Regions from separate parts of the Hydrotalea sp. genome, predicted to be linked through region 2. Evidence: riboswitches for the same ligand, from Rfam matches in the RefSeq annotation. Region 2 holds a riboswitch; the other holds the start of a gene.
The links. A riboswitch is a leader RNA that binds a small molecule or an ion and turns the genes downstream of it on or off. The one in region 2 is predicted to bind cobalamin.
Positions count from the first base shown of each region.

Region 1: another riboswitch for cobalamin. It lies ahead of ACP5P5_RS09715 (ribonucleoside-diphosphate reductase small subunit); the one in region 2 lies ahead of ACP5P5_RS10360 (TonB-dependent receptor plug domain-containing protein).

Region 1 is NZ_JBMFQT010000012.1:27,923-44,121, forward strand. It holds gene ACP5P5_RS09660 (transferrin receptor-like dimerization domain-containing protein) at 1-1,442, shown strand, start outside; gene ACP5P5_RS09665 (hypothetical protein) at 1,859-2,185, shown strand; gene ACP5P5_RS09670 (hypothetical protein) at 2,305-2,784, shown strand; gene ACP5P5_RS09675 (YgaP family membrane protein) at 2,846-3,049, opposite strand; gene ACP5P5_RS09680 (hypothetical protein) at 3,075-3,383, opposite strand; gene ACP5P5_RS09685 (efflux RND transporter permease subunit) at 3,405-6,650, opposite strand; gene ACP5P5_RS09690 (efflux RND transporter periplasmic adaptor subunit) at 6,697-7,809, opposite strand; gene ACP5P5_RS09695 (TolC family protein) at 7,886-9,241, opposite strand; gene trxA (thioredoxin) at 9,407-9,781, shown strand; gene ACP5P5_RS09705 (class I SAM-dependent methyltransferase) at 9,861-10,460, shown strand; gene ACP5P5_RS09710 (hypothetical protein) at 10,547-11,131, shown strand; cobalamin riboswitch at 11,348-11,535, shown strand; gene ACP5P5_RS09715 (ribonucleoside-diphosphate reductase small subunit) at 11,653-12,627, shown strand; gene ACP5P5_RS09720 (ribonucleoside-diphosphate reductase subunit alpha) at 12,661-15,045, shown strand; gene ACP5P5_RS09725 (PAS domain-containing protein) at 15,213-15,689, shown strand; gene ACP5P5_RS09730 (HAD family hydrolase) at 15,743-16,199, shown strand, end outside.
Region 2 is NZ_JBMFQT010000013.1:56,542-72,740, reverse strand. It holds partial or broken gene ACP5P5_RS10360 (TonB-dependent receptor plug domain-containing protein) at 1-1,566, opposite strand, end outside; cobalamin riboswitch at 1,700-1,897, opposite strand; gene ACP5P5_RS10355 (TMEM175 family protein) at 1,958-2,554, shown strand; gene ACP5P5_RS10350 (APC family permease) at 2,654-3,994, shown strand; gene ACP5P5_RS10345 (trans-sulfuration enzyme family protein) at 4,005-5,192, shown strand; gene ACP5P5_RS10340 (TolC family protein) at 5,322-6,782, shown strand; gene ACP5P5_RS10335 (efflux RND transporter periplasmic adaptor subunit) at 6,831-8,177, shown strand; gene ACP5P5_RS10330 (NAD(P)H-dependent glycerol-3-phosphate dehydrogenase) at 8,291-9,295, shown strand; gene hemW (radical SAM family heme chaperone HemW) at 9,296-10,432, opposite strand; gene ACP5P5_RS10320 (DUF4271 domain-containing protein) at 10,557-11,612, shown strand; gene ACP5P5_RS10315 (uroporphyrinogen-III synthase) at 11,646-12,449, shown strand; gene ACP5P5_RS10310 (thioredoxin domain-containing protein) at 12,526-14,568, shown strand; gene ACP5P5_RS10305 (SUMF1/EgtB/PvdO family nonheme iron enzyme) at 14,736-16,028, shown strand; gene gldL (gliding motility protein GldL) at 16,155-16,199, shown strand, end outside.

The sequences.
Region 1 (16,199 bases), on a different contig from region 2:
ATGCAACTACAATCTTAAAAATCCCGGTATTACCCATAAGTTATCACGATGCACAACCCTTATTAGCGGCACTTGATGGACCAGTTGCGCCAGCCGATTGGACAGGTGGATTACCCATTACCTACCATGTTGGCCCCGGCAATGCCATTGTACATTTAAAATTAGCCTTTGATTGGAAGATACGTCCGGCTTATGATGTAATTGCCAAAATGAAAGGTAGTACATATCCCGATGAGTGGGTAATTAGAGGTAACCACCATGACGCTTGGGTAAATGGTGCAAATGATCCAATCAGCGGGCAATCAGCTTTGTTGGAAGAAGCAAAGGCCATTGGCGAATTGGTTAAAAAAGGATGGCAACCGAAAAGAACATTGGTGTATTGTGCTTGGGATGGAGAAGAACCCGGCTTATTAGGAAGCACAGAATGGGCAGAAGATCATGGAAAAGAATTGCAACAAAAAGCAGTAGTATACATTAACTCTGATGGTAACGGTAGAGGCTTTCTGAATGCTGAAGGCTCACATGCACTGAATAATTTTATGTACCAAATTAGTGAAACAGTAAAAGATCCGGAAACCGGAGTAAGCATTTTTAAAAGAAGATTGGCCGAGCAAATTGTACATGCCACTTCCGATGAAAAGAAACAGGCGTTAATGAAAGAACATACATTAGAATTAGGCGCCATGGGTTCAGGTTCTGATTATTCTTCATTTATTCAGCATTTAGGTGTGCCTTGTTTAGACTTAGGTTTTGGGGGGGAAGATGCAGGCGGCGAATACCATTCCATTTATGATTCATGGGATATGTACCGCCGTTTTAAAGATCCTACATTTGCCTACGGTGTGGCCCTGGCGCAAACCGCAGGCAGAGCCGCTTTACGTATGGCCGAAGCAGATGTATTGCCTTTTGATTTTAGAAGTTTACACAAAACAGTTGATGGGTACATTAACGAATTAATGCAAAACATGCAGCAAATGCGCATGAGTACGATGGTGGAAAATAAAATGATTACTACCCGACAATTTCAATTAGCGGCCGACCCCACTAAGAAAATGGTTTTCCCTACTGAAAAACCAGCTGTACCCTACATAGATTTTTCGCCCATACAAAATGCTATTGTTGCCTTAAAAAACGGAAGTGATAGCCTGGCCAAAACCTGGGAAAAAATGCTGAATAATCCTGGCATGCAGGCAAAATTTAATGAGGCATTATACCGTGCAGAACAACAATTATTAAGTACTAATGGCTTACCACGCCGCCCTTGGTATAAACACACTTTATATGCACCGGGCTTTTATACCGGCTATGGTGTTAAAACCATGCCGGGCATTCGCGAAGCTATTGAACAACGCAACTGGAATGAAGCAGAAGAACAAATTAAAGTAGATGCTGCCGCCATTCAACAATTGGCCGATTATTTAATGCGTACCGCACAATTGTAATGGAATAATATTGGCATATGTAAAAAGGCTGCCTTCATCGGCAGCCTTTTTTGTTTTGCTTATTTGAACCAAAACAAGCAATTTGATATCCCCAATCATTATTAAAAGTGTAAAGTATTTTTCATAACAAAGCATATTTGAAAAGGAAAGATAACTCAATATATTTTTTTATTTTTATTTATATTTCATTCATTATTATTTATTTTAAAAACTTCGCAGTAAAAAGACCCGTCAAAAAACGGTATTTTAAAAAAAACTTAAAACAATTTAGGATTATTTAAAATAATTATTTATGATTGCAGTATAAAATTATCTTATATGCAACTAAAAAATTTTTCCCTTATGAATACAGTTTTTAAGGATTAACATAATCCACTATTTAGACCAAATTTTACATGGCTTAAAAATAATTCATTATGAAATTTTTCTTTTTTATTTCCGCATTTTTGCTATCATCTTTTTCATGTCGCAAAAATTCTCCTGAATTTTTTAATGGTATTGTAGATCGCAATATAAACGGCTGCTCAGGTAGTACTGGGTATGTATTTATTATTAAGTATATAAATCTAAACAACACAGAAGATAGCTTATCTACTCTTACACTACCCACTCAATTTAAATTATCAGGTATAAAAATAAATTTTCAAATGAGAAATTTGAGTAACTCAGATGAAGTGATGTTTTGTAACACTATGATAAATCCACCAAACCAAAAAGTTATTTACAATGTAAACCCAAAGTAAAATGAACCAAAAATAATTACTTTAGTTTATATGTAATCTCTTCTTTTCATTAAAGCAGATGCACAGAAATATTTCTCTTCAAAAAAGAAAAAAAATTTAAGCATTTTTAAAAACAAACAATGAAACCAACACTCTTCATTATTCTACTAATTGCTTTTACATTGCCTTGCTTTTCACAGAATTCTTTTAAAAGAAATGATATTTATTTAGAAGCGGGTGGCAATAGTTTGTTTACAGGCATTAACTATGAAAGACAATTAACCAAGCAGCCCGGCTTAGGCGTTCGTGTTGGGGTGGGTATGTATTCAGAGAATGCATTTTATTTAGCTATACCCATCGGCATTAATTATTTATTCACCACCAACAATCCTAAAGGATTTATTGATGTTGGTGTAGGTACCACCTTTGCCCGTGAAAATGCTAAATTATTTTGGGAAAAGAAAACCATTGCTGATGACCATTTTGTAAACTTTATTCCAAGTTTTGGTTACAGAAGACATACCACGCAAAACATGCTATGGCGAATAAGTTTCACCCCGGTTATTAATCGTTATGGATTTGTACCCTGGTTGGGCTTTTCAGTTGGAAAACGTTTTTAATGCAAAAAGGCTAACAGCAACCACACTGTTAGCCTTACCATCAACCACATTACTCTCTAACTCAACAACATTTTCCATTATTAGAGGGTACACCAAAACCATCTAATATTTTTTCTAAGGGGCAAAAACGGGTAAAGGAAGATTGTAGCAAATTAACCCCTACAAAAACAGTTAACCATATCCAGTTAATGGATACAAAGTAAATTAGTACAACACTCAATAATACTAAACTGCCTGCAACGGCGCGAACAATACGTTCTCTCATTTTTTATATTTTTTAAATTAGAAAATTAATAACTGCTGACCTCAACCGGTACAATAAATGCACGGATGGGAAATGCACTGGGCGTTTCATTATTAAACTTCTTTACTAAGTCTAATGCCTGTTGTGCTTTATCATCATCAGTAAAACTGAAAAAGAAGAGTGCACTGGTTTGTGCATCGCCACTGGCAAACCAATTATTTAATACATAATTATTGTGTTCTGATTTATGGCCAATGGTATCGGTAACACTAAATACCGGCACTTTGGCTTTTTCGAGGATATGGGTTACAGCCAGTAAATCCTCTTTAATACTTGTGATGACTAACATTTTCATATACCATTGTTTTAAAGGTGATTATTGTGTGATGGTATTTTCGCCATCAGGTTGTTGATTGGGGTTAATAGGTTCAGGATATTTTTTACGCATCATTTTATAATACAACAAAGGCACTACTAATAAAGTTAAGAAAGTTGATGTAATGGTTCCGCCCATTAATGAAATGGCCAAACCTTGGAAAATAGGATCAAACAAAATAACTATAGCACCTAAAGCAACTGCACCTGCAGTTAATAAAATTGGCGTAGTACGCACAGCACCTGCTTCAATAATAGCTTGCTTTAACGGAATACCTTCACGTAAACGAATATTAATAAAGTCAATTAACAATACCGAATTCCGCACCATTACACCCGCTAAGGCAATAAAGCCAATCATAGATGTTGCAGTAAAGAAGGCGCCCATCATCCAGTGTCCAATAATAATTCCGATTAATGATAAAGGTATGGCAGCCAACATAATAATAGGTACCGTAAAGTTTTGGAACCATCCTACTATTAGCATATAAATAATGATAATTACTACCACAAATGCAATACCTAAATCGCGGAACACTTCATAGGTAATCTGCCACTCACCATCCCACTTTAGTGAGAAATGATCTTCTAACTTAGGCGCATGGGTATATTCTTCTTTCAATGTATAGCCTGCAGGGAGTTTAATACCGTTTAGCTTGTCAGAAATATCACTCATTGCATAGGAAGGACTTTCTAATTTTCCTGCCATATCAGCCGTTACATAAACAACGCGCTTTTGATTTTTTCTGTAAATGCTTTTTTCTTTAATGCCGCGAGTAATAGTTACCAAATCACCCACAGGAATTGCCATACCCTGTTGATTGATGATTTTTAAATTTTTTAATGCATTAATATCCGATTTATCAGCATCACTTAACTGCAATGAAATATTAACAGGATCATAGCTTGCCGGAACATGTAAGGTACCCACATTGCTGTTTGAAAGTGCAGCATGCATGGTAGCTACTACCTGTGCAGGCGCAATACCATAACGCATAGCTTTTTCTTTATCAACATCAAACTTATATTCAGTTTGGTCATGTTCTACTCTCCAATCAACATCAACTACATCGGGCGTTTGAGTAAATAGCTTTTTAATTTGACGAGCAATTTCAATTTGCTGCCTGTAATCGGGTCCATAAACCTCTGCAACCAAAGTAGATAATACCGGTGGTCCGGGTGGAACTTCAACTACTTTAACATTAGCATTGTACTTCTTGGCAATTTCCTGAATACCGGGGCGCATACTTTTAGCTATAGCATGGCTTTGCTCTTTCCTATCTTCTTTCTTAATTAAGTTCACCTGAATATCAGCCATGTTATCGCCTCTTCTAAAGTCGTAATGGCGCACTAATCCGTTAAAGCTAATAGGGCCGGAGGTACCGATGTACTCTTGATAATTCTCAACCATAGGTTGTTGGGAAACATATTCAGCTATTTCTTTAGTAACTGCTGCAGTTTTTTCTAAGGTTGAACCTTCAGGCATATCAATTACAATCTGAAATTCATTCTTATTATCAAACGGTAACATCTTAACGGCTACTGCCTTTGTGTAGAACATCATCATGGATGCCATTAATATTACCACAATGCTAATCATGAATGCCCAACGCTTCCAACGGCTTTGCAGCATGGGGTTAATAAAGGATTTATAAATTTTATAAATGCCTGTTTTTTCCAATACTACCGGTGGTTTTTCTTTTCCATGCTTTTCCTTTTCACGTAAGAATAAATAACCAAGGTAAGGTGTTAAGGTTAAGGCTACAATTAATGAAAGCATCATGGCAATAGAAGCACCAATTGGCATGGGGCTCATGTACGGACCCATTAATCCTGATACGAAAGCCATTGGCAATACTGCTGCAATTACTGTAAAAGTGGCCAATATAGTTGGGTTACCTACTTCATTAATAGCATAAATAGCAGCTTGCAAAGGGGGCAGACGCTTCATTTTAAAATGGCGGTGCATATTTTCAGCAATAATAATAGAATCATCTACTACAATACCGGTAATAAACACCAGCGCAAATAAAGTAATACGGTTTAATGTATAATGTAAAAAGTAATAAGCAAACAGGGTTAACGCAAAAGTTACAGGTACAGATAAAAATACTACTAAACCACCTCTCCAGCCCATGGCCAGCATTACAAATAAAGTAACGACTACTATGGCAATAAACAAGTGAAACAATAATTCAGATACTTTTTCTGAAGCGGTTTCGCCATAGTTACGAGTAGTGGTAATATGCACATCGGCAGGAATTACCTCAGACTTGATGTGATTTATTTTAGAAAGAATTTCTTCTGAAATCTGCATAGCATCAGCGCCCTTTTTCTTGGCAATAGAAAGTGTTACAGCAGGATAAGCGGAAGCATAACGGGTATCTTTTGACGTATCAGCCTTGCCATAACCAAAATACACATACTGACTGGGGGTTTCCGGACCATCCACAACTTTTGCTACCTGACGTAAGAAAACAGGTTGCTGTTGATTAGTGCCAATAATTAAATTCGCAACATCATCAGCATTGGTTAAAAAATTACCTGTTTCAACTGCGAATGCAGTATCGCTTTTTAGTAGGCTGCCGGAAGCTAATTGTGCATTATTACCCTGCATTTGTTTGGCAATACTTAAAAAGTCAACATGGTATTCCGCCATTTTATCTTTGTTCAACAGTACTTTCACCTCACGGCTACGTCCGCCAATAATATTAACAGCAGACACATCAGGTATCTTTTTTATTTCATTGGTTAAAACCTCACCCATTTGTCGTAGTGCATAATCATCATACTTATTGCTCCACAAGGTTAGCCCTAACACAGGCACATCATCTATGGCACGAGTTTTTACCAACGGCAGTGTTACACCTTGCGGCAACTTGTCCATATTCTTCATTAACTCATTATACAATTTTACTAATGAGCGCTCTACATCTTCACCCACATAAAACTGAACAATCAGCATAGCCCTACCCTGCATGGTAGTTGAATAAACATATTCCACTCCTTTTACATTCGAAATAATTTTTTCTAAAGGGGCAGTTACTTTTGTTTCAACTTCTTTAGGTTCAGCACCGGGGAAACCCACCAACACATCAGCCATTGGCACTTCAATTTGGGGTTCTTCTTCCCGCGGTATTAAATAGGTACTGTAAGCCCCTATCAATAAAAATGCAATCATTAACAGAATAGTTAGCTTACTCTGTATGAATGCTTTGGCAATATTTCCCGCAAATCCTTTTTCCATAATAATATTTAATAATTTAAAAAACTATTCAATGATTGCTCAATTGTTATTTAATTTCTTTTACCGGAACACCATCGGCTAATTTGCCGTTGGCAGATAGAATAAAGGGTTCATCTTTGCTTAAACCTGACAACACCTCAACTTCATTCCCCATTTGTTTACCTAAACGAACCCAACGCAATAAAGCAGTGTGATTGGCGGAAACGGTATATAAGCCGGTTAATTCATCTTTTGTTACAATAGCAGATACAGGCACCATAACCGCATCACTGCCGGTATTAACAACAGAAACATTACCTTTGATCGGTAACTGTGCAGTAACATACATACCGGCATATAAACCTGCTTTCTCATTTTCGGGTATAGCTACCTTAACCATATATTGACCACCAGTGTATTGCGCACTTTCACTGATTTGTGTTACTGTACCTTTAATACTTTTATTAATGGCTTGAATGTATAATGGTACTACGTTACCCATTTTTACATAATTAATTTGCGATTCGGGAACTGCAATACTAACTTGGAAACTGCCTGATTTTTCAATAGTAAGCAAAGGCATTCCGGGGTTTGCCATACTTCCGGCATCAGCCATTTTTTGAGTTACCACACCACTAAAAGGTGCAGTTAAATTGGTATAAGCCAACATGGCATTTACTTCATTACGCATTTGCTTAGCAGCATCTACTCTTGATTTTGCAGCATTGTATTGCAGGGTTACATTATCCAATTCTTTTGCAGATGCACTTTGTTGTTGGTATAAAGCAGTAAAACGATCGTAATCTTTTTGGGCATTACGCAACGCAGCTTCAGCTTCGGCAATCATAGCATCGGCTTGTGCACGTTTAGCCAATATATCCTGATTACTAATGGTAGCAAGTAATTGACCTTGTGAAACATGGTCGCCCACTTTTACACGCATGGATGTAATGTACCCCATTACCCTTGTGCTAATATTGGCACTTTGTACCGCTTCAATTTGTCCGCCTAAGCTTAATGCATTTTGTGTTGCAGCATTAGGCATAGAAAGTTTTACCTCAATAGGAGTAACAACAGTAGTTGTTTCAGCTTTTTTTTCATTGGAAGAACAGGCAGTTAATAATATACCTGTTAATGCCAACATAACGGTAGTGGTTTTTACATTTTTATTCATCTGCATAATTTTTTAATTGTATAAAACCTGATTGTATAAAACCTGATTGTATATTTTATTGTCAGGCAGGTTTAATTGTTGATTAATTTTTAGTGTTATTGGAAGTTTGGGTTAAAAATTGTAAATAAGCTTGCGTAGTTTGATAATTAAACTGTGCTTGGGCTAAGCCTAATTTTTGTTGTGCCAACTGCGTTTCAGCCATTAGCACATCAGTAGTCTTTACCAATCCTTGTTCATAGCGATTTTGTAAAATTCGCAAAGCCTCACTTGCTTGTTGTATGGCAGATTGTTGTTGAGAAATTTGATAGCCTGCATCATGCAAGTCGCGATAAGTTTTGTTCAACTCAAGTTGGCTTTGTTCTTTTTGTTGAGATAATTGTTGTTGCAACTTATTACGTTCAAGTGTTTGTGTTACTATAGTATTTTTAGTTCGGTTACCATTAAATAAATTCCATGATAATTGCACACCGGCTAAATAAGCATTGGCACCAAAACCAAACATACTTTTGTCATTAAGTTGATAATTACCAAATGCATTTAGTTTTGGCAAATAACTCATTTTACTGCTTTTAATCATCAGGTTACTTGCTTCAATAGCAGTTTGCATGGCCATAAAATCGGCACGTGCTTCAGGAACTTTAGTAATAGAATCACCGGATAATGTATTATCAAATACAACTTTACCAATGGTATAGGTAGTTCCGGTTGGGGCGCCCATTAAAAAACTAAGATAATCGCTGGCATTTTTAATATTGCTTTTAGCATTAGCCAATTGTGTAGTTACCATGTTTTCATGTACCTGTGCATTCAACAAATCAGACTTTTGTACCAATCCCTGATTAAAATAGTTTTGTGTTAATTGGTACATAGCATGCGCCGTTTGCTCCGCTTCTTTCAACACTTTTACGGCATCGTATGCCAATTGTAATTGCAAATAGGCTTTTTGCACTTCAAAAGCAATATATTCTTTAGTGCGCTTTGTTTTAAACTGATAAAGTTCTGTTTGCTTTTCGGCACCTTTACGCATATAAAGCATATCTAAATTTACCAATGGCTGCTGCACAGATAATTGCGTAGAAAAATCGGGTGTGCCGGAAGGATGATTCAATAAATCCGGATTAAAATCAGCTTGCGTAATGGTTTTTTGTTGTAACTTAAAACCAAAGGCATTTAAAGGATTATTGGTGCTCATAGCTGTATAGGATAAGCCAACCTGAGGTAAAAAAATGGCCGAAGTTTGCTTATAATTACTTTGAGCAATTTGTTCGTCAATACCGGCCAGTTGTATAGCTTTATTGTTGGCTTCAGCCCGTGCAATAGCATCGGTAAGTGTTAGCAGCTGTGTGCTATCCTGTGCCAATACCGTTTGCTGAAATAAAAGAAAACATAGACCAATAAAGGCATTTAATAAGTACTTCATTCTGTTCAATCTTAGCATTGCGTTAAAATTTATTGCAAAATTATTCTGCGCAATTAGCCTGTACTGTGACATATATCACCCTTAAACCCCAATAATTATTCAACAATGCAACAATTGGGCTTATGTGATAAACATCACTAAAGCATAGTATGAAATGAAGTAATTTTGCTTAAAATTGATACAATGGCAACAAAACACCTAACCACTCAAGAATTTAAAGATCAAATTTTTGATTATACAAAAGAGCAGGAATGGAAATACCAAGGAACATTACCTGCAATTATTGATTTTTATGCCGATTGGTGCGGTCCTTGTAAAATGGTAGCACCTGTATTGGAAGAATTATCAGATGAATATGCCGGAAAATTGAATATATTTAAAGTGGATACTGAAAAGGAACAAGAATTAGCCGCAGTATTCGGCATTCAAAGTATTCCTACTTTTTTATTCATTCCTGCACAAGGTCAGCCCATGATGCAGCCAGGCGCATTACCTAAAAAAGTATTTAAACAGGTAATTGATGAAGAATTATTACCTGTAACACAAGCAGAAAAATAGCAAGCAAAAACCCGGTTGATTAATAACCATTGTGCCCGACATTTATTTGTATTTAAGCATTCGTTTAAACAGTTAAGCTATGATAAAAAATTTTTGGGATCAACGTTATAGTGAAAATGAAACTGTATATGGTGATGAACCCAATTTATTTTTTAAATCATTTATCGATACAAACAAACCGGGCACAATATTATTACCCGCCGAAGGGGAAGGCAGAAACGCCATTTATGCCGCACAAAAAGGGTATACCGTTGACGCCTTTGATTATAGCGAAGTGGCGCGCAATAAAGCACTAAAAAAGGCTGAAGCGTTGGGATTATCTAATATTCATTACGAAGTAAAAGATATTGCCGATTTTGAACCAACAAAACAATATGATGCAGTGGCTCTTATTTACGTGCATTTACCCGAACCGCTTCGAAAAGCTTTTCACAGCAAAATAGTAAACGCTATAAAGCCGGGCGGCTACTTGGTTTTAGAAGCGTTTAGCAAAGAACAAATTCAATTTAAAAGTGGCGGCCCTGCAGATCCTGCTTTATTATATGATGCACCATCCTTATGCGCCGACTTTCAATTATTACACATTATAAGTTGCGGCCAAAAACAAATTCAATTGTCAGAAGGAAAATTTCACAATGGCACTGCTGATGTACTTAGGCTTATAGCCCAAAAGTTGTAAATTGTTTTACTAAGCCTACAACGTTACTTTATTGGCGTACTTTTGAAATAGAATCATGGCCGGTAATTATGGGCAGTAAAAAAATATTGATTATCTACATTTTATTATTGCTTTATTCCTGCAATAACCAATCACAACAAATAAAAGCGATTGATTTAGATACTATAGCCAATACCATTCCTACTGATGAAGCACAACAAGTTCAGCCATCTGTGTTTGATAGAGTAGCAGCATTAAAAAAATTAACGCCTTTTTCTCCTGCACAATTAAAGAGCATTTTACCCAAGCAATTATTACAATATCATCAAACTAATTTTGAGATTACTAATCAAAACGGTTACTCAACCGCAAAATTCACTTTTTACAATACCAATCAAAACAAAGCATTTCAATTAACAGTTATTGATTGCGCCGGCGAAACAGGAGCCAACATTTACTACTTACAATATTTAACCCGGTTAAATATTCAATCTGAAACAAATGATGGCTATACCAAACAATTTGACTTATTCGGTCAAAAAGCCATAGCATCTTATCAAAAAAAATTGAATCAGCATGAATTAACATTTTTTAACAACGAAAGGTTATTAATTCAAATGTCAGCAAAACACATTGATATTCATGAAATGAAACAAATAATTAGTGCATTAGAATTTTGTATACCTTCTTAATCCTTTATATACACCCTTTTTTAATTAGTACCTTAAAAAAGTATACTGTTTTTTTTCACAAAACACCCACAATTACGCAATGTTGAATAAAATTCATTCATTAGTATGATTATCATTTAACAAAAAAACTTAAGAGTATTTTTTTCATTACTGAAAAAAATATGTTTTCAACATAGGGTTAATAACAATTTTGTACTTCATGCAAAACCTTAATTATTTTGCTGCCCGGTTTAAGGTTTCCTTTGATATGGAATGAAAAGGGAATCAGGTGTAAATCCTGAACTATCCCCGTAGCTGTTACCCAATTAAACATGCTTTGGCGTTTTAAAACCACTGTTTTAAAAAAATGGGAAGGTTGCCAATTCATGGGAAGTCAGAAGACCTGCCTTTTACCAATGAAACAAAACGCTTTCGGGCGAAAAGCGGGTGTAGCCAAGTATACTACAAAAAAGTAATATACGCTTCCCCTCTTCAGCCCTAATATAAAATATGTTATTGTATTATTTAAAAAATTGAATGCTATGGACAATAGTAATGAAGTGTTATTGAAAGAAAACAAAGACCGGTTTGTTATTTTACCCATTAACTACCCTACTATTTGGGAAAAATATAAACAACATGAAGCCAGTTTTTGGACTGCAGAAGAAATTGACCTAAGTGCCGATTTAAAAGATTGGGATAGTTTAAATGATGGTGAAAGACATTTCATATCGCATGTATTAGCCTTTTTTGCTGCCAGTGATGGTATTGTAAATGAGAACCTGGCTGTAAATTTTATGAGTGAGGTACAATTGCCTGAAGCAAGATGTTTTTATGGTTTTCAAATTATGATGGAAAATATTCATTCTGAAACCTATGCTTTGTTAATTGACACCTACATTAAAAACCCGGAAGAAAAAAACCGTTTATTTCATGCCATTGATACCGTACCTGCCGTAAAGAAAAAAGCAGAATGGGCACTACGTTGGATTACCAATGGCAGTTTTGCTGAAAGGTTAGTTGCTTTTGCAGCAGTTGAAGGTATTTTCTTTAGTGGCAGCTTCTGCTCTATTTTCTGGTTAAAAAAACGCGGACTAATGCCGGGCTTAACCTTCAGTAATGAATTAATATCACGCGATGAGGGCTTACACTGCGAATTTGCCTGTTTGTTATACAAAATGCTTACCAACAAATTAACCGAACAACAAGTAAAAAATATTATAACCGATGCCGTAACCATTGAAAAAGAATTTATTACCGATGCCTTACCGGTTGATTTAATTGGAATGAATGCCAAACTAATGCAACAATACATTGAATTTGTTGCCGATAGATGGTTGGTTGAATTAGGCTATTCAAAAGTTTACAATGCCACCAACCCCTTCGATTTTATGGAAATGATTTCACTACAAGGCAAAACTAACTTTTTTGAAAAAAGAGTAGGTGATTATCAAAAAGCCGGTGTTATGAGCAGCAACATCAATGCTCAAGCTTTCAAGTTAGATGAAGATTTTTAATATCCTTTTGAAAATAATTAAAATATTATATATATGCATGTAATTAAAAGAGACGGAAGAAGAGAAACAGTTAAGTTTGATAAAGTAACAGCCCGCATCCAAAAACTTTCCTATAGCCTTAGTCCTATGGTGAATGTAATTGATGTGGCCAAAAAAACTATTGAAGGTATTTATGATGGTGTAAGAACAGAAGAGTTAGACAATTTAGCTGCCGAAACAGCCGCATCGCTTACCATTACACATCCTGATTATGCAATTTTAGCTTCACGCATTGCTGTAAGTAACTTACACAAGAATACCATTAAAAGCTTTTCGGCTACAATGCGTTTATTGTACAATTACACTGATAGTCACTCCGGCAAAAGAATGCCATTGATTGCTGATGATGTTATGGAAGTAATTGAAGCCAATGCTGAATTGTTAGATAGTACAATAATATATGATAGAGATTTCGCTTTTGATTATTTTGGCTTTAAAACATTAGAAAAATCATACCTGTTAAAAATAAACGGTAAAATTGCTGAACGTCCTCAACACATGTATATGCGTGTTGCTTTGGGCATTCATAAAAATGATGTAGAAAGTGCTATTAAAACTTATCATTTATTAAGTGAACGTTGGTTTACCCATGCAACACCTACATTATTTAATGCCGGCACTCCCAAACCTCAAATGAGTTCGTGCTTTTTGCTAACCATGAAAGAAGATAGCATTGATGGCATTTACGATACTTTGAAACAAACAGCAAAAATTTCACAAAGTGCCGGAGGTATTGGGTTGGCCATTCACAACATTCGCGCTACCGGAAGTTATATTGGTGGCACTAATGGTACCAGCAATGGCATTGTTCCCATGCTTAGGGTGTTTAATGATACAGCCCGTTATGTTGACCAAGGTGGTGGTAAAAGAAAAGGGGCATTTGCCATATATTTAGAACCTTGGCATGCCGATGTGTTTGAGTTTTTAGAATTAAAGAAAAATCATGGTAAAGAAGAACTAAGAGCCCGCGATTTGTTTTATGCCCTTTGGATTTCAGATTTATTCATGAAACGCGTAGAAGCCAATGAAGATTGGAGTTTATTCTGCCCCAATGAAGCCCCTGGTTTATGCGATTGCTGGGGAGAGGAATTTGAAAAATTATATACCCAATATGAGGCAGAAGGCCGTGCACGTAAAACCGTAAAAGCACAGGAATTATGGTTTAAAATAATGGAGTCGCAAATTGAAACCGGCACTCCTTATATGTTATATAAAGATGCTGCCAACCGTAAAAGCAATCAACAAAATTTAGGCACCATTAAAAGCAGCAACCTATGCACAGAAATTATTGAATATACTTCACCAGATGAAGTTGCTGTTTGTAACCTTGCCTCATTAGCCTTACCACGTTTTGTAGAAGATGGGCAGTTTAACCACGATAAATTATTTGAAGTTACTTATACCGCCACTGTTAACTTAAACAGAATTATTGACCATAATTATTACCCCGTTGAAGAAGCCCGTAATTCCAATTTAAAACACCGCCCCATTGGTTTAGGTGTGCAAGGTTTGGCCGATGTATTTATTTTATTACGATTACCTTTTGAAAGTGAAGAAGCAAAAAAATTAAATAAAGAAATTTTTGAAACTATTTATTTTGCAGCCATGACGGCTAGTAAGGATCTGGCTATTAAAGAAGGTACTTATGCCACTTATGAAGGATCACCACTATCAAAAGGGATTTTCCAATTCGATATGTGGAATGTTACACCTTCTAACCGTTGGAATTGGGAAGAACTAAGGCTACAGGTTAAACAACATGGTGTTCGCAACTCTTTACTGGTAGCGCCCATGCCTACAGCCTCTACTTCACAAATATTAGGAAACAATGAATGTTTTGAACCTTATACTTCTAACATTTATACCCGCAGGGTTTTAAGTGGCGAATACATTATTGTAAACAAGCATTTGTTGAAGGATTTAATACAATTGGGTTTGTGGAACAACACCATGAAGAATAAAATAATTGCCAATAACGGTTCTATTCAAAACATACCTGAAATTCCGACAAATATAAAAGAGTTGTATAAAACCGTTTGGGAAATAAAACAACGCACTATTATTGATATGGCTGCCGACCGTGGCGCTTTTATTTGCCAATCACAATCGCTTAATTTGTTTGTGGATGCACCGAATATGGCGAAGTTAACTTCTATGCACTTCTATGCATGGAAAAAAGGATTGAAGACAGGCATGTACTATTTGCGTTCTCAAGCAGCCACACAAGCTGTTCAGTTTACCGTAGAAAAACAGGCCGAAGTAACTGCTCAACCTGTTATTCCTGTTCAAGAAAATCCAGCTGAATCAGATGTTACAGCTACTGTAACAGAAGGTGCCGTATGCACTATGCAAGAAGGTTGTATTACCTGTGGTTCTTAAAATAAAATTTTGCGAATAATAAAAGCCCGTTGTAATTACTACAGCGGGTTTTTTGTTTTTATCACTTCTTTTGTTCAATCATTTCAAATATTTAGCTTGTTTAGTACAAACAAAGCATACAGAATAGAAAAACATCAAGCAACTTTACTTGCATCAAATTGTAAGCAATGAATTATTCTAACGCAGCGCATCCATTATTATGCTGGGATATAGTAGTAGAGGGTATGGCACGCCGCAGTCAATTACACAAAGATTTACAAGCTTTGAGAAAAATACATCGGCTGAATAACTGGAGTCATATTCAGTTTGCTTACCATGAGGCATTAATTTGGGAAAATAAAACCATTATTGTTACCAATACCCAACTACAAATCATTTACGCTACGGAAAATTTATTGGCTATGAATGGCTATCATCCATTGGAAGTTGTTGGCAAACGTCCCGCCATTTTTCAAGGCCCCGAAACCTCAGTAGAAACCCGCAAAACAATTAAAATGGCAATTGAAGCATTACAGCCTTTTAATACCAGTATTATCAATTACAAAAAAAATGGCAGCAAGTATACTTGTCATATTGAAGGTTTCCCAATTTTTGATACACGTGGAAAATTGGTCAACTTTATGGCTATTGAAAAGGCTGCTTAATTTCCAAATTGCTAACAATTAACGAAGCGGTTAATTTATTGTAATATTGTAGCATGAAAAAAGTGCATAATATTATTTTCGATTTGGGAGGTGTTTTTATTAATCTTGATTTTCAGAAAACAACACAAGCTTTTCAACAATTAGGTATTCAAAACTTCCAACATTTTTTTTCACAAAATCATTCTAATGAATTGTTTATAGCTTTAGAAACCGGCAAAATTACACCAAATGAATTTTTTGAGTCGCTTAGAAAAACAACCGGTATTAATGCCGACAATCAAACCATAACTGAGGCATGGAATGCCATGCTCTTAAACTTCCCACCGGAAAGAATTGAATGGCTGAATAAAATAAACAAACAATATCCCGTTTATCTGTTTTCAAACACCAATATTATTCACTACAATAGTTTTATGCAGTTGTTTCAACGCGATATTGGAATGCAGAACTTTAATGAGCAGTTTGTAAAAGCCTATTATTCCCATGAAATGGGCATGCGAAAACCCGATG
Region 2 (16,199 bases):
CCGCCCCACTTGTGTATTGCTTTCTACTTCAAAGCCATAGTCGTGTTGCGCATCGCGATTAATATAATAGCTGTTGTAGTTAGCATCGGTATAAAAAATAATCAGGTTTTTAGTGTCGCGTTTAAAGGCGGCCAAACGCAGGCTCATTTTTTTATCGGTGCTTTGGGTTTGTAAACCAATTTCGTAGGTAACGCTGCTTTCAGGTTTTAAATTTTTATTACCATAAGCGCTATAGAGTTGGTAAAGCGATGGAATATTATACCCTGAAGAAATGTTGATGAACAATTTGGTGTTTTCATCAATAATGAATGAGGGATTAATAGTGTAAGTAGCATTGTTGCCATAAATGGAATGGTGATTAATGCGGCTGCCTACTTCAAAATTAAAGCCATGTAAGTTCAACAACAATAAGGAAGCATAGGCTGATATTTGGCTAACATGGGCGCTATCTTGTCCTAATTCCGAGGTGTAAGGGCCATAGGGTCCTGTGCTAAAATAGCTTTGACCGGTGTTTTGGTGTTGGTATTGCACACCTGCCACTAAGCGCAGATGCTGTTGCAATTGCACGTTGCCAAAGGTTTCCAAAGTAGTGGTATGGCCGGTATATTGCTCGTTAGAATAATTGAAGTATGGGCTAGAGACATACGTACTATCGTTGACGTAGTGGCGATTGCTTTGTTGATAACTACCTTGCAATGTCAAGTTAATTTTATTGTGTTGGTAATTCAGTGAGGCACCGCCTAAGTTGTTTTTGTTGCGTAAGGTATAATCTTTTTCATCGGTAAAAGCCCCGGCAGGCAGGTCGGTAAAATAATTGCTGAAGTTACCGAAAGCCTTAGCCGTTAGGTGTGGTGAAAAATGGTAACGGGTTTCAGCAATGACACTGTTTTGGGTAAAGCCATCGTTTTTAAAGTTTTGTTTGCCGGTACTATCGTAAGCGGCCGGAAATCCACCGCTGTTGATGTAATTGTATTGAACCAAATAATCCCATTTTTTCAGGGAGCCGCTGATGCCGGCGGCGCCATTGAACGTGTTATAAGTGCCATAAGCAGCATTGGCATTAATAGCTATTTTCTTTTTAGATTCTTTTTTCAAGAAAATTTGAATAACACCGGCAATGGCATTGCTGCCCCAAAGTGTACTTTGGCCGCCTTTTAAAATTTCAATTCTTTCAACCTGATCAAGGGGGATGGAATTAAGGTCGAATGAATTGTTGATTTGAGAAGGGTCGTATACCGGAACGCCATCAATCACAATGAGCATATTACCGGCTGTGGAGCCACGAAAATATAAATCGAGGTTAGTACCCAAGGCATTGTTACTGCCATTAATAAAAAAGCCTGCTTGGGTATTGAGTAAAGTAGCTAAGCTGCTGCCGGCATTGTTTTCAATGGTTTTGTGGTCAATTACCGTAACAATTTTACCGGTTTCAGCCGCTTTCATGGGCATTTTGTTGGCGGTTACCACCACCTCGTTTAATTGGCGGGTGGCCATGGTGTCAATTTGTGCGAAAGTAGAAAGGCATAGTGTTGATGCCGTTAAAAGGAGCATGAATGATTTGCTCATTGTTGTTTGTTTTTAAAAGTGAACAATGAGCTTTCAGGAAAATGAACAAACGGAGAAATATAAACGACCGCTGCAGTCAGTCTTTTACATTCCATGCTTTTCACCCGAAAGCCGTGAATGAAATACTCATTTTTCAATGAGTGCGTATTGGCAGGTCTTCTGGCTTAGGCTTAAGCACCTTCCCATTCCTTACAGAACAGTGGTTGTTTTGCTTTCTCTTTTTACAGAGGCCTTTACAGCTACGGGGATAGCACCGGATTTACACCGGTTTCCCTTTTAATCAGTATAAGGAACGAAAACCCTATGCTGAACCAAATACAGGGCAAAAATAGGAAATGAATTGATATGCCATTTTTTTATTTATCTTCCCTTGCAACAAATACTTTTATGCATGCGTAAGGGGCGACTAGAAGCATTTAGTGATGGCGTATTGGCTATCATTATTACCATTATGGTGTTAGAATTAAAAGTTCCACATATGGTGAGTTGGGAAGCATTGTTGGAAATATGGCCCGTATTTTTAAGTTATGTATTAAGCTTTATATATCTCGGCATTTATTGGAATAACCATCACCATTTATTGCAAGCGGTTGTGCAAGTAAACGGAAAAGTATTGTGGGCCAACTTGCACCTATTATTTTGGTTGTCGTTGGTGCCTTTTGTTTCCGGTTGGATGGGCGAAAATCATTTTGCTCAGTTGCCGGTAATTGTGTACGGATTTGTGTTATTAATGAGTGCTATTGCCTATTACATATTGGTTCGGGCATTCATTCAATTACATGGTAAGAAAACAGCTTTAGCTACCGCTATAGGTAACGATGCAAAAGGAAAAATTTCCGTGGTCATTTATGTTACAGCAATGTTGTTAGGCCTATGGAATGCCTGGCCGGCTTTATTTTTATATGGGGTTGTTGCGGTAATATGGATAGTACCAGATAAGCGAATTGAAAAAAAATTAGTACACGACGAACGAAATACGGAGGAGTGAAAAAAGAATAATTTTTGTGAAAATAGTGGGGAATAAAATGACATAGTTGATGAGGGGCATGCAATTGTTTATTATATTGAACGTTTTTACTAACACCTTATGCGCGGAAAACAACAATTAAACCTATTTAGCTTTACCATGATAGTGGTGGGACTTGTAATAGGGATGGGTATTTTTAGAACAGCAGCTACTTCAGCAAAAGATGCAATTAATCCTTCTGTATATTTCATAGCCTGGTTATTAGGCGGCTTTGTTGCGTTTTGTGGGGCATTAACCTATGCGGAAATAGGTAGCCGTTATCCCGTTACCGGAGGGTATTATAAAATTTTTTCTGTGGCTTATCATCCTAGTATTGCATTTGCCATTAATTGTATTATCCTTATCAGCAATGCAGCTTCATTAAGCGGAGTAGCATTAATAGGCAGCGGGTATATTGTTAAACTATTGCCCGGCAATCATTGGAATGATGTAGATAAAGCCATTATAAGTGCCATAGCCATTGTTGTTTTTTATGGTATTAATTTAATGGGTTTGAGAATGAGTGCTAAGGCACAAAATATACTTATGCTGATTAAGATTGGGATGATTGTATTGTTAATAGTGGCCTTATTTTTCCCCGTTATGCAACCGGCTGCTGTACAGCAAGCCAATGACGTTACCACAAATATGAGTTGGATTCAAAGTTTAGGCATAAGCTTAATTGCAGTTTCTTTTACTTATGGGGGCTATCAGCAAACCATTAATTTCGGGAATGAAATTAATGAGCCGGCTAAAAATATGCCTCGTGGTATATTCATGGGTATAGCCATTATTATTATTTTATATCTGCTGGTAAATTATAGTTATTATAAAATTATCGGATTTCATCAAATGAAGCAGGAAACAGAAATTGCTTACGTATTAATTCACAATGTGTTTGGCGTTCGAGGGGCAGAAATTTTTTCCTTCTTTTTATTTGTAGGTGTACTTTCTTACGTCAATGCCTTGCTGTTAAGCAACCCAAGGGTGATGTATGCCATGAGTGATGAAGGTTCGTTACCAAAAATATTTGGCAAGCAAAGCAGTAATAATCAGGTGTTAACGGTTTCTTTAACCGTATTTACGGCTATGTGTATTATTATTCTTTTGTTTGCGCAAACTTTTGAAAAGATTTTGAATTTTACCATCTTCCTCGATTCGTTTGGAATGGTGGGCTCGAGTGCCACTATTTTTATTTTGCGACGTAAAACCAAGCATTTAGACAATACCGGCATTTATAAAATGAAGTTGTATCCATTGCTGCCCATTATTTTTATTGCCGCTTATGTGTTTGTGTGTGTCAGCATTATTATTCGCACCCCATTAACGGCATTGGTGGGTGTATTGGTATTAGCGGCGTTTATAATCTTGTATTTTATTTTTCATAAAAAGCAGCATGATAGCAGAACCTTAACCCCATAAAAAAATTTGTATGAATAACGAACAGGATATTTCCTACATATTGAATGAATTGGGAGAAGAGAACGACCAGTATTTTAGGGCTGTTACACCACCCATTGTTCAAACCTCTAATTTCTCTTTTAAAACGGTGGCCGATTTGCGTAATGCTTTTGCTAATGAATATAGTACCTGGTTGTATAGCAGAGGATTAAATCCAACGGTGAAAATATTATCGCAAAAGCTGGCAGCATTAGATGGTGCCGAAGATTGCTTGGTATTGAATAGTGGTGCAGCAGCCATATTTGCGGCTGTTTTAGCCAATGTAAAATTGGGCGATCATATTGTAAGTGTTGCAGGCGTTTACACTTGGGCCAGGAAAATGTTTGAAGAAATATTGCCACGTTTTGGCGTAACCCATAGTTATATTGATGGGAGTGTAATTGAAAACTGGCAAAAGGCCATTCAGCCCAATACAAGCTTGTTTTATTTAGAATCACCGAATAGCTGGACCTATGAACTTCAGGATTTAGCTGCCGTGGCTGCATTGGCCAAACAACACCAAATTGTTTCAGTTATTGATAACAGTTATTGTACCCCTTTATATCAGCAACCCATTCAAATGGGTATTGATATTAGTATTCAATCTGCTACAAAATACATAGGTGGTCATAGCGATGTGGTAGCAGGAGTATTAAGTAGCAACAAAGCCATGATAGAACGTATTTTTAACAGTGAATACTTAAATATTGGCAGTGGCATTCAACCATTTAACGCTTGGTTACTCATTCGCGGGTTACGAACCTTGCCCATGCGATTGGCGCATATTACCCAAACTACGCAACGGGTAATTGATTATTTAAAAACAGAATCATTGGTTGAAAAGGTAATTTTTCCATTTGAGCCCAATTTTCCACAATTATCGTTGGCGAAACAACAAATGAAAGGCGCCTGTGGATTGTGTACCATTGTATTAAAGCCATTGCCCATACAAGCCATTGAAACATTCTGTAACGCTTTACAGCACATTCGCATGGCTGTAAGTTGGGGTGGACATGAAAGTTTAGTAGTACCCCGGTGTGCAGGTTTTGCAGAGGCAGAATACGATGAGCAAAATACCGAACATAGAATGTTGCGTTTATATGTGGGGCTTGAAGACGCTGATTATTTAATAGCCGATTTACAACAAGCCTTTAAAAAAGCCGCTGCTCCTGTTCATTAAACCATTTATCTAAAATTTCGTGTTGCCATTTCTATTCTGTTATTTTTGTATAGAATAGAGCATGGTTGATTACCCACTTTGAGTGGCTGTTTGAAGTTGTATTGTTCAAAAAAATAAAATAATGACTGCATGAAATATTTGTTTTTGTTCATTTTTGTTTCCTCCACAGTGCTAGGTTACGGACAAACTACTGAAAAGTGGACGTTGCAGCGCTGTGTTGAATATGCCCTAAAAAACAATATTTCAGTTAAACAAGCCGATGTGCAGGCAAGGTTGGCTGCCTTACAGGTGAAACAAGCTAAATATTATCAAATTCCAACTTTATCCTTAGGTACAGGAGTAGGTGTGCAATTTGGTCGTTCTATTGACCGTACTACCAACATCTATACGAATACCCAGGCCTTGTATCAAAATATTCAGGCCAATAGTAATGTAACTGTGTATAACTGGAACCGATTAAAAAATAATGTAAGCGCAGCACAGTTCAGTGCGGAAGCTGCTTTGGCTGATGTGGAAAAAGCCAGTAACGATGCGGCTTTAAACGTAGCTACTTATTATTTGCAGGTATTAAGTGCCAATGAACAAATTAACATTAGCAAAGTACAAATTCAGCAAACACAAACCCAGCTTGATATTACTAAGAAACAAGTAGATGCCGGCGCCTTGCCTGAGCTAAACCAAATTGAATTGGAAGCACAATTAGCTAATGACAGCAGTAATTACATTGCCGCAAAAACTACCTTTCAGCAAAGTGTATTACAACTAAAAGCTGTTTTGAATTTAGATGCTGCCGCCCCTTTTGAAGTTGATACACCCGATGTATCCACCATACCCTTAGAATCATTTGCTGATTTACAGCCGGAAGTGGTTTATGCTTTAGCATTGAATAATCAGCCTTTGCAAAAAGGCAATTCATTTCGTTTAAAAGCAGCACAAAAAAATATGCAGGTTGCTAAAGCAGCACTTTATCCTACATTGGGGTTTGGTGTTAGTTTAGGAACTAACTTTTATAATTCATTTAATCAAATTGATGGTTATACTTTTAATGGATATGCGCCCATTACCGGTGCAGAGCCTATTGTAAAAATTGGTAGTGCTAATTACTATGTGCAAAATCCCGTTTTTTCTGTAACACAATCAAAAAAGAATTTTGGACAATTGTGGCAGGGTTGGTCCAATCAAATCACCAACAACTTTGGTCAAGGCTTGGGAATTAACTTAAGCATTCCTGTATTTAATAACGGGCAAAGTCGCATAGCTTACCAACAAGCTAAATTAAATATCAAGAATACCCAATTGCAAAATGAGTTGGCAGACTTTACTTTAAAAAACAATATTTATACTGCCTATACCAATGCTGTATTAGCTGCTGAAAAGTTTAATGCCGGTAAGAAGAGTGTAATGAGTGCTCAAAAAGCATACGATTTTGCTTTAAAGCGTTATGAAATTGGTATGCTTGGAACCATTGATTTAATTACCAATCAAAACAACTTGTTGAAAGCAAAACTGCAGCAGGTAGCCAATGAATATGATTATATTTTTAAAATGAAATTGCTGGAGTTTTATAAAGGAATGGGCTTAAAATTATAATTTACTTACCATAAACATCATTCAACTTACTTATATAAAAATAACTGTATGAATAAAAAACTGCTTTGGACCATCATTATTCTAATTATTTTGTTAGGTGCCTTATGGGGTTTAAAGGCAGCTGGTGTGATTGGTAAAGATGAAGGGATTAAAGTTTCTGCTGAAAAAGCACAAGTAAGAACTATTATTGAAAGTGTAAATGCTAGCGGTAAAATTTATCCTGAAGTGGAAGTAAAAATTAGTCCGGATATTAGCGGTGAAGTAGTTGCCTTAAATGTAAATGAAGGCGATACGGTAAAAAAGGGGCAAGAGTTGGCGAAAATATATGCTGATATATATGTTACACAGCGCGACCAAGTGGCAGCAATTGTTGCACAAGCGCAGGCACAAGTGGCTAATTTACAAGCTAGTTTGGTTGGATTAAAAGCTACTGTTGACCAAACAGAAGCCAATTATAAAAGACAAAAAAAATTATTAGACGATAAAGTAATTAGCCGTCAGGAATTTGAAACAGCAGAACAAGCCTATCGTTCAGCAGAAGCAAATTATAATGCTGCCATTCAAAATATTAATGCCAATAAAGCTAATATTAAAAATGCACAGGCACAGTTGGCAAAAGCAAATGAAGATTTATCACGCACCATTATTACTGCACCCATTAGTGGCGTTGTAAGTTTGTTAAGTATTAAAAAAGGTGAAAGAGTAGCCGGTAATAGTTTTAATGTAGGAACAGAGATGATGCGCATTGCTGATTTAAGCAGTATTGTTGCACAGGTTGATGTAGGCGAAAATGATATTCCAAAAATACAAATTGGTGATACCGCTTTGGTAGAAATAGATGCATACAATGATAGAAAATTCAAAGGGATAGTATATAAAATTGCAAATCCAGCTACTAATGCTTCTGCAACTGCAACCGCTTCCTCAACCGATGTTACCAATTATAAAGTACATATTCGTTTGTTACCAGAAAGTTATCAGGACTTAATAGTAAAAGGTCGTTTCCCTTTTAGGCCCGGTATGAGTGCCAGCGCTGATATACAAACCCGCACTGCGCCAAATGTATTAAGTGTTCCTTTGAATGCCGTTACAACAAGAGAGATGAATGCTGATTCCACAAGCAATGCTGCTGGTAATAAAAATATGCAGAATGCCAGCAATTCCGATAGTACTCAAGAAGTAGTATTTGTAATACAGAAAGACGGTACCGTTAAAATGACACCTGTTAAAACAGGTATTCAGGATTTGAATTATATACAAGTTACCAGTGGGCTTCAAGCAGGGGATGAGGTTGTTACAGGCCCATATTCAACAGTAAGTAAGTTACTAAAGAATAAAGATAAGGTGCTAATAACCCCGAAGGATAAATTGTACGAAGTAAAACCATCCAATTAACACAATTAATCTATTCAACATAAACCGGCTTTATTCATTGGCCGGTTTTTTTGTGTAGAAATTGTAATACCCATTGCCTTTCTGTATGTTTGTCGTACTCAAACAAATTGCCTATGCAAATTGGTATTATAGGAAGTGGAAGTTGGGCAACAGCTATTGCCAAAATTTTAACCGATAATGAACATCACATTAACTGGTGGATAAGAAATGATAAAACCATTCCATACATTCAACAAAGGAAACACAATCCGCATTATTTAAGCAATGCTTATTTTAATACACAGTTATTAAATATGTCGGCCTCCATTCAAACTGTAATTGAAGACAGTGATGTAATTGTTGTAGCCATACCTTCTGCATATGTAGCTGATGCTTTTCATCATTTGCCTAAAACAGTTTTAAAAAACAAATACATTATTTCAGCCATAAAAGGTATTTTACCCCTTCATAAATATTTGTTTCATGAATATTTGCAAGCACATTTTCAATTTCCTTTACAACAATATTTTACTTTATTAGGTCCCTGCCATGCTGAAGAAGTGGCTGCTGAAAAATTATCGTATTTAACATTTTCAGGTATTGATAAAAATGTTACACAACAATTGGCCGCATATTTTAAAACACCTTACATCAATACAGAAACAAATACAGATGTAATAGGCGTGCAATATGCTGCAGTACTTAAAAATATTTATGCATTAGGTGCCGGCATAGCACATGGTTTAGAGTATGGCGATAATTTTTTAAGCGTGTATATTGCTAACTGCGCATTAGAAATGAACCGTTTTTTAAAGGCAATTACAAATAAAGAATCTGATAAAACGGATGATAATGATTATGCCGCTTCAGTATATTTAGGCGATTTGTTGGTTACCTGTTATTCCCTTTTTAGTCGTAACCGAACTTTTGGCAATATGATTGGGAAAGGATACAGCGTAAAGGCGGCTCAGTTAGAATTAAATATGGTAGCCGAAGGGTATAATGCATCCAAATGTATGGTATTCATTACTGAACAATACCAAACATCACTTCCTATTGTGCAAACCATTTATGAAATATTGTGGGAGCATTTGCCCGCGGATGAAGGTTTCCAGAAAATAGAAACTTTATTAGTGTAACTAAGTAGTTTCAAATAAATCGGCGGCTATGCCATCGGCGTAAAGCATACCTTTTGTAGTTAACCGTAATTGTTGTGCCTCGGGTAACCATTCCATAAGATTATGGTTTATCCACTTATCCGCATTCCTCAATAATGCCGCTTTGTGTTCTGGAGAAAAAAGGTTAGATAACTGATTGAAATAAATTCCTTCTTTCATGCGCAATGCAATCATAATTTGTTCATTCCTTTTTTGAGAAGGAGTTAGTTGTTCTATTTCGGCAGGTATTGTGCCTTTTTCAATACTTTGTAAGTACAAACTATTGTTGGCAATATTCCATTGACGCCATTGACCATTGTAGGAATGAGCGGAAGGGCCTAACCCTAAATAAGGAATGCCTTTCCAATAACTGCTGTTATGCTTGCTTTCAAACCCGGATTTGGCAAAATTAGAAACCTCATACTGTTGAAATCCCGCATCCGGAAGCCATTGCATGAGTAGTTCAAATTGTAACGCCTGTTCATCAACATTAATATCAGGTAAAAGTTTTTTTTGAATGGCATTACTTAAGGCAGTCTTTGGTTCAACCGTTAATGCATAGCAAGATAAATGCTGAATGGGAAGTTGTGTAGCTTGTTGTACATTTTGTAGCCATGCTGCAGTTGTTAAACCCGGTATGCCGTATATAAGGTCAATGCTAATATTATGAAATGAAGCTTGGTGTGCCTGTTCAATTGCCCTGATAGCCGAAAGTGCATTGTGTGATCGGTTCATCCATTTCAAATCTTCTTCTCTAAACGATTGCGTTCCGATACTTAAACGATTAATACCGGCATTGCGCCATGCCTGCAGTTTTTCAGGTGTGCAATCATCGGGATTTACCTCTAGGGTAATTTCTGCTTCGTTTGCAATGGAAAAATGTTTTTGAATATTATTGAGTAAAAAGTTAATCTGTTCCCAGCTTAATAATGAAGGTGTACCGCCTCCAAAGTAAATGGTATGAATGGTTGAATTGGATAAAAATGCTTGTTGTATATGTATTTCATTGGCAATGGCCTGCACCATTTGAGGTATGTTGTTTTTGTTTACTGAAAAATGGAAGTTGCAGTAATTACATGCTTGCTTACAAAATGGGATATGTAAATAAATACCTGCCATATTAATATTTGAATAACATTAAGCCTGCAAATTTACAGGGCTATTTTTGTAAGGCTTTTTTAAAAATAATTTAGATACCAAAAAATGGGTGATGCCATAAGGCTTATCCCTATTTTTGCGCTTCATGCAACGGAAGGCCATTTTGTTTTGCTGTATTTATTTACTATTCGTATGGGTGAATGCGAAGGCACAAACCGATACGGACAAACAACTGCCTGCCATTCAACAACTTAATACGCATAGGCCTGCTTTAGAAAGCACCATGGTGAAACAGGCAGTAAAAAAAACTAAGCGCCCCATTATTACTGGCAGCGTAAAATTTTTGAAGGCTGATACAAGTAATAAAATAGCTATTGATACAATCAATGCGCTTCAAAATAATGCAGTTGTAAAGGATAGTGTTGGGCAACTTACTACTCAAACACCAGCTGTTAAACAAATTGATACCAGCACTTATGCTAAATGGATGCCTGCGCCATTCCTGCCGTTCAATCAACCGCCATTTTATCAAATAACCGTGTATAAACAAATTATTGATAAGGATGATTTGTTTTATGTGTTGTGTGGTGTTTTATTTTATTTAGCTTTATTACGACAACTGTTTTCAAAATATTTCAACAGCTTATTTGCTTATTTTTTTCAAACCAGTTATCGACAAAAACAAATGCGGGAGCAAATGGCCCAAGGACAATTGTCTGCCCTATTATTCAATATTTTGTTTATTGTTAATGGCGGATTATATATAGCATTGGTTGCACAATTTTATGGAATAAGCATTGCTTCATTTTGGTGGATTGTGCTTTATAGCAGTATTCTTTTAGCCATTATTTATGGGGGAAAATTTGTTTTATTACAATCTGCCGGATGGATTTTTGCCATAAAACAGGCAGCAAATCAGTATAGTTTTATTGTTTTGTTAATTAATAAAGTGGCTGCCATATTCCTTATACCCATTATTTGGTTGTTGGCATTTTCTAATCATTCTATCGCTGCTATTGCATTACAAGTAAGTTTTGGTTTATTAGCTTTTTTATGGTTGTATCGTTTTTTTATTAGCCTGTCAGCCTTTCGTCGGGAGCTGAAAATGAATGGCTTGCATTTTTTCCTGTACATTTGCGCCGTTGAAATAATACCTGTGTTGTGTTTGTACAGGTTAATGTTCCTGTATTTACAGAAATAGTGTTTAACTTTGTAGACATTTTAGAAGATTCGCATGGCAAAAAAAGCAACTAAAAATTCAAATGTTGTAGACTTTAAACCGGTAAAAAAAATTATCATTGCTCAGCCCAGACCGGAAAGTGAAAAATCACCCTATTTTGATATTGAAAGGAAATATCAAGTGCAGTTTGTTTTTGAACCTTTCATTCGGTTAGATCCTATTACAGCAAAAGAGTTTCGTAAACAAAAAATTGATATTGCAACTTTTACTGCTATTATTTTTACCAGTAGGCATGCAATTGATCATTTCTTTCGTATTTGCGAAGAGATGAAAGTATCTATTAGTCAGGATACTAAGTATTTCTGTATTACAGAGGCCGTGGCTTTGTATTTGCAAAAATTTATTTTGTATAGAAAACGCAAAGTTTTTTATGGCGCTGATGGCTCTAATAAAAGTTTGTTTTCTGTAATTAACAAACACAAAGAGAACGAAAACTTTTTATATGTGTGTAGCGAAAATCAGCAGGATAATGAAATTGTGAACTGGCTTAAAACCAATCAATGTGAGTTTCAATTAGGGTTTATGTATCGTAGCATTAGCAATGATATTAAACCATTGTTTGCTAATAATGACGTTGATATGGTTTGTTTGTTTACGCCAAGTGCTGTACGTTCTATTTTCGATAATTTTCCTAATTTTCATCAAAATGGTACGTTAATAGGTGCTTTTGGTAACAATACGGCGAAAGCTGTTGAAGAAGCAGGTTTAACCCTCAACTTAAAAGCCCCTGATGTGCATATACCCAGTATGACAGCTGCTATTGAGCATTTCCTTACCAATAACCAACCTGTTAAATAATTTCATTTTAATAGATAATTCAAGCCCTTGTAAAAGGGCTTTTTCTTTTTATGTAACTTGCCTTACATTTAATAGCATGCAACATACCAATCGCTTAATACACGAGAGCAGTCCTTACTTATTGCAACATGCCCACAACCCGGTAAACTGGTATCCTTGGGGCGAAGAAGCTTTACAAATGGCCAAAGAAAAAAACCTTCCTATACTTGTAAGTATTGGCTATTCTTCCTGCCATTGGTGCCATGTTATGGAAAAAGAAAGTTTTGAAAGTGCAGATATCGCTGCTATAATGAATGAGTATTTCGTGAATATAAAAGTGGATAGAGAAGAAAGGCCTGATTTGGATCACATATATATGGATGCTGTACAAACCCTAACAGGAAGTGGTGGATGGCCCCTCAATGTATTTTTAACACCGGATACACAACCTTTTTTTGGCGGTACCTATTTCCCACCGGAACGAGCACATAACCGAATGAGCTGGAAAGAGGTATTGTTGGCTGTACACAAAGCTTTTACCGAACAACGCGATGCGGTTGAACAGCAAGCACAACAATTAACCCAACATATTAAAGCAGCCAATGATTTTGGCCTTTCAACAGAATTAATTAGTACTGAAACAAAAGAAACCATCCAAGCAATTGAAACCAATATTTTGCAAACAGCTGATACAAAATGGGGTGGTTTTGGTAGGGCACCCAAGTTTCCACAAACAATGGTCATTCGTACATTATTACGCATGTATTACCATAGCCAATCAGAAAAGGCTTTGCAACAGGCTTTATTGAGTATTGACAAAATGGTGCAAGGCGGAATTTACGATCAAATTGCGGGTGGCTTTGCCAGATATAGTACCGATACGGAATGGTTAGTGCCCCATTTTGAAAAAATGTTATACGATAATGCTTTATTGGTTGAATTGCTGGCAGAAGCTTATCAAATTACACATAAATCAACCTATCGGCAGGCAATGGTCAATACCATTGAATGGATGGCAGAGAATTTAATGGATGCCAAAGGCGGTTTTTATAGTGCCTGGGATGCCGATAGTGAAGGGGTTGAGGGTAAATATTATGTTTGGAAAAAAGCGGAAATAGAAGCCTTATTAGGAGAAGATGCACCCATTTTCTGTCAATTTTATGGTGTAACACAGTCCGGAAACTGGGAATATGGTCACAATATTTTATGGATAAAAGAACCTATTGAAGTATTTGCAGAAAAAAATAACTTATCGGTTGAGGTTTTAGCCCCAATTTTGGAAAAAGGAAAGCAAAAATTATTAGCTGCCCGTTCCAAAAGGGTAAAACCAGGTTTGGACAATAAAATATTACCGGGCTGGAATGCTTTAATGATACAGGCTTTGGCAAAAGCATATGCTGCAACAGGTATGGAAGCCTTCAAAAAAAGAGCAATTGAAACCATGCAAGTTTTGGAAAATAAGTTTAAACAGGAACAACAATGGCTGCACCAATCCAATAACCACCGCCAGTCATTACCTGCTTTTTTGGATGATATTGCATTTATCATTCAGGCCTACATTGCATTACAAGAAATTACGGGAGATGCTACTTATTTAAATAAGGCAGAATCCTTAACCGAACAGGCAATACAAAATTATTCGGATGAAGAAAATTTGTTTTTTTACTTTACTTCAAAACAGCAACCGAATGTCCTTGTTCGTAAAAAAGAACTATATGATGGTGCTACCCCTAGTGGAAATGCTGTAATGGCGTTTAATCTGCTCTATTTAGACACAATATTAGATAAGCCCGAATGGGGGCAACGCAGCAGGAAGATGATAGCTTCGTTGATGAAGCCCATTGTCAATTATCCCACATCATTTGGCTATTGGACACTTGTTATTTTGCAACAAAGTTTTCCCATAAAAGAAGTAGTTTTTACAGGCGAGGAGGCTCAAAACTTTATCGCTCCCTTTCTAAAAAACTATATTCCGGACAAAATTTTTCAGGTTTCTCAAAATTTTAAGGAAGGTTTTCCATTATTAGAAGGGAAAGATTTTAATTGTAAATCAACCTTTTACGTTTGTGAGAACTACAGTTGCCAGAAACCGGAAACAAATTTTGGAAATTTTTTTTCTCAATTTCAATTAAACCATTAATTTGCATGCTCCCTGTTTATCCCTCCTGGAAAATAAATTAGTAAAAAGAACGTTAAGTAAATGCATCATTGAACTTTACTCAAAAAAAATTTAAAGTAAAACTAATTTAACAAAGTAGCATGATAGCTATTGAATGCTATATATTTGTCAAATTCTATTGAGCAATTATGAAGAAGTACCATTATAGTATCTTGTTGGTGTCGCTGGTTACTGTGGGTTTTACTGCTTGTTTTAAAGGAAAAAGCAAAAACCCCCTAGACGATGGCCAGTTACACGGAGTGGCCCCCGGTGGAGGTAAAAGCATGGGCAAACCTCGCGGCATGGTGTATATTCCCCCCGGAACCTTTCATATGGGTCCAAGTGATGAAGACATTAATTATAACTATACCGCCCGTAATCGTCAGGTATCCATAGCCGGTTTTTGGATGGATGCCACTGAAATTACCAATAACGATTATCGTCAGTTTGTTTACTGGGTGCGCGATTCTTTGGCTGCCAAGGAATTGGGGTATTACAAATCATCAGCCGGTGCTACAGGTGGCGATTCTGCCATTGCTATTGATTGGAATAAAGCTCGTACCATTAAATATGATGCTTCTAATTTAGAAAAGCTGGGTAATAAATTAATCTTGGCTCCGGATAATCGTTTATATGGCAAGCCCGATGTAGATCCTAACAAATTATTATATCAAGTAGAAACATTCAATCTATTTGAAGCTGCTAAACGCGAAAATGCAGGCCAACCTCGCAGTAAGTTTATTGTACGATACCAGGTTCCTATTTATCCCGATACATTAGTATGGATGCGAGATTTTTCTTATTCCTATAACGAACCAATGACCAAGCGCTATTTTGCTCATCCTGCTTTCGGTAATTATCCGGTAGTAGGGGTAAATTGGAAACAGGCTGTTGCATTCTGTCACTGGCGTACACATATTCAGAATGCTGCATTAGAAAGAAAGAAAATGGCAGTTGAAAGTGATTTTCGTTTACCAAGTGAGGCAGAATGGGAATATGCTGCAAGAGGTGGTAGAACCAATTCAATGTATCCTTGGGGTAACTATTATATTCGCAACAAGAAAGGATGTTTATTGGCTAACTTCAAACCTGGTCGTGGAAATTATGCGGAAGATGGTGGTTTTTATACAGTTCGTGTAGATGCTTATTGGCCTAATGATTACGGATTGTACAATATGTCTGGCAATGTGGCTGAATGGACTAATTCCTACTTCAATGAAAGTGCCTATAACTTTATGTCTGATATGAATCCAGATGTTCGCTATGAAGCCAAAGATTCTGATCCGCCTTTAATGCGCAGAAAGGTGGTGCGTGGCGGTAGTTGGAAAGATGTAGGTTATTTCTTACAAACCAGCACCCGTACATTTGAATACCAGGATAGTGCAAAATCTTACATTGGATTCAGATGTGTAATTGATTTAGCCCCTCGAATGAAAAAATAGAAAACCTAAACCTGCGAATTTCATTGATTAAAACTTTAATAAATTTTACGAATACTACCGGCGATAACCTTCGCAAGGCAGTATTTTATTAACCTAAACCCAGTAAAAATTTAAACTCACGTATTTATGGCAGCAAAAATTCCTCCTAAAGTTAGTAAATGGTTTGATGTT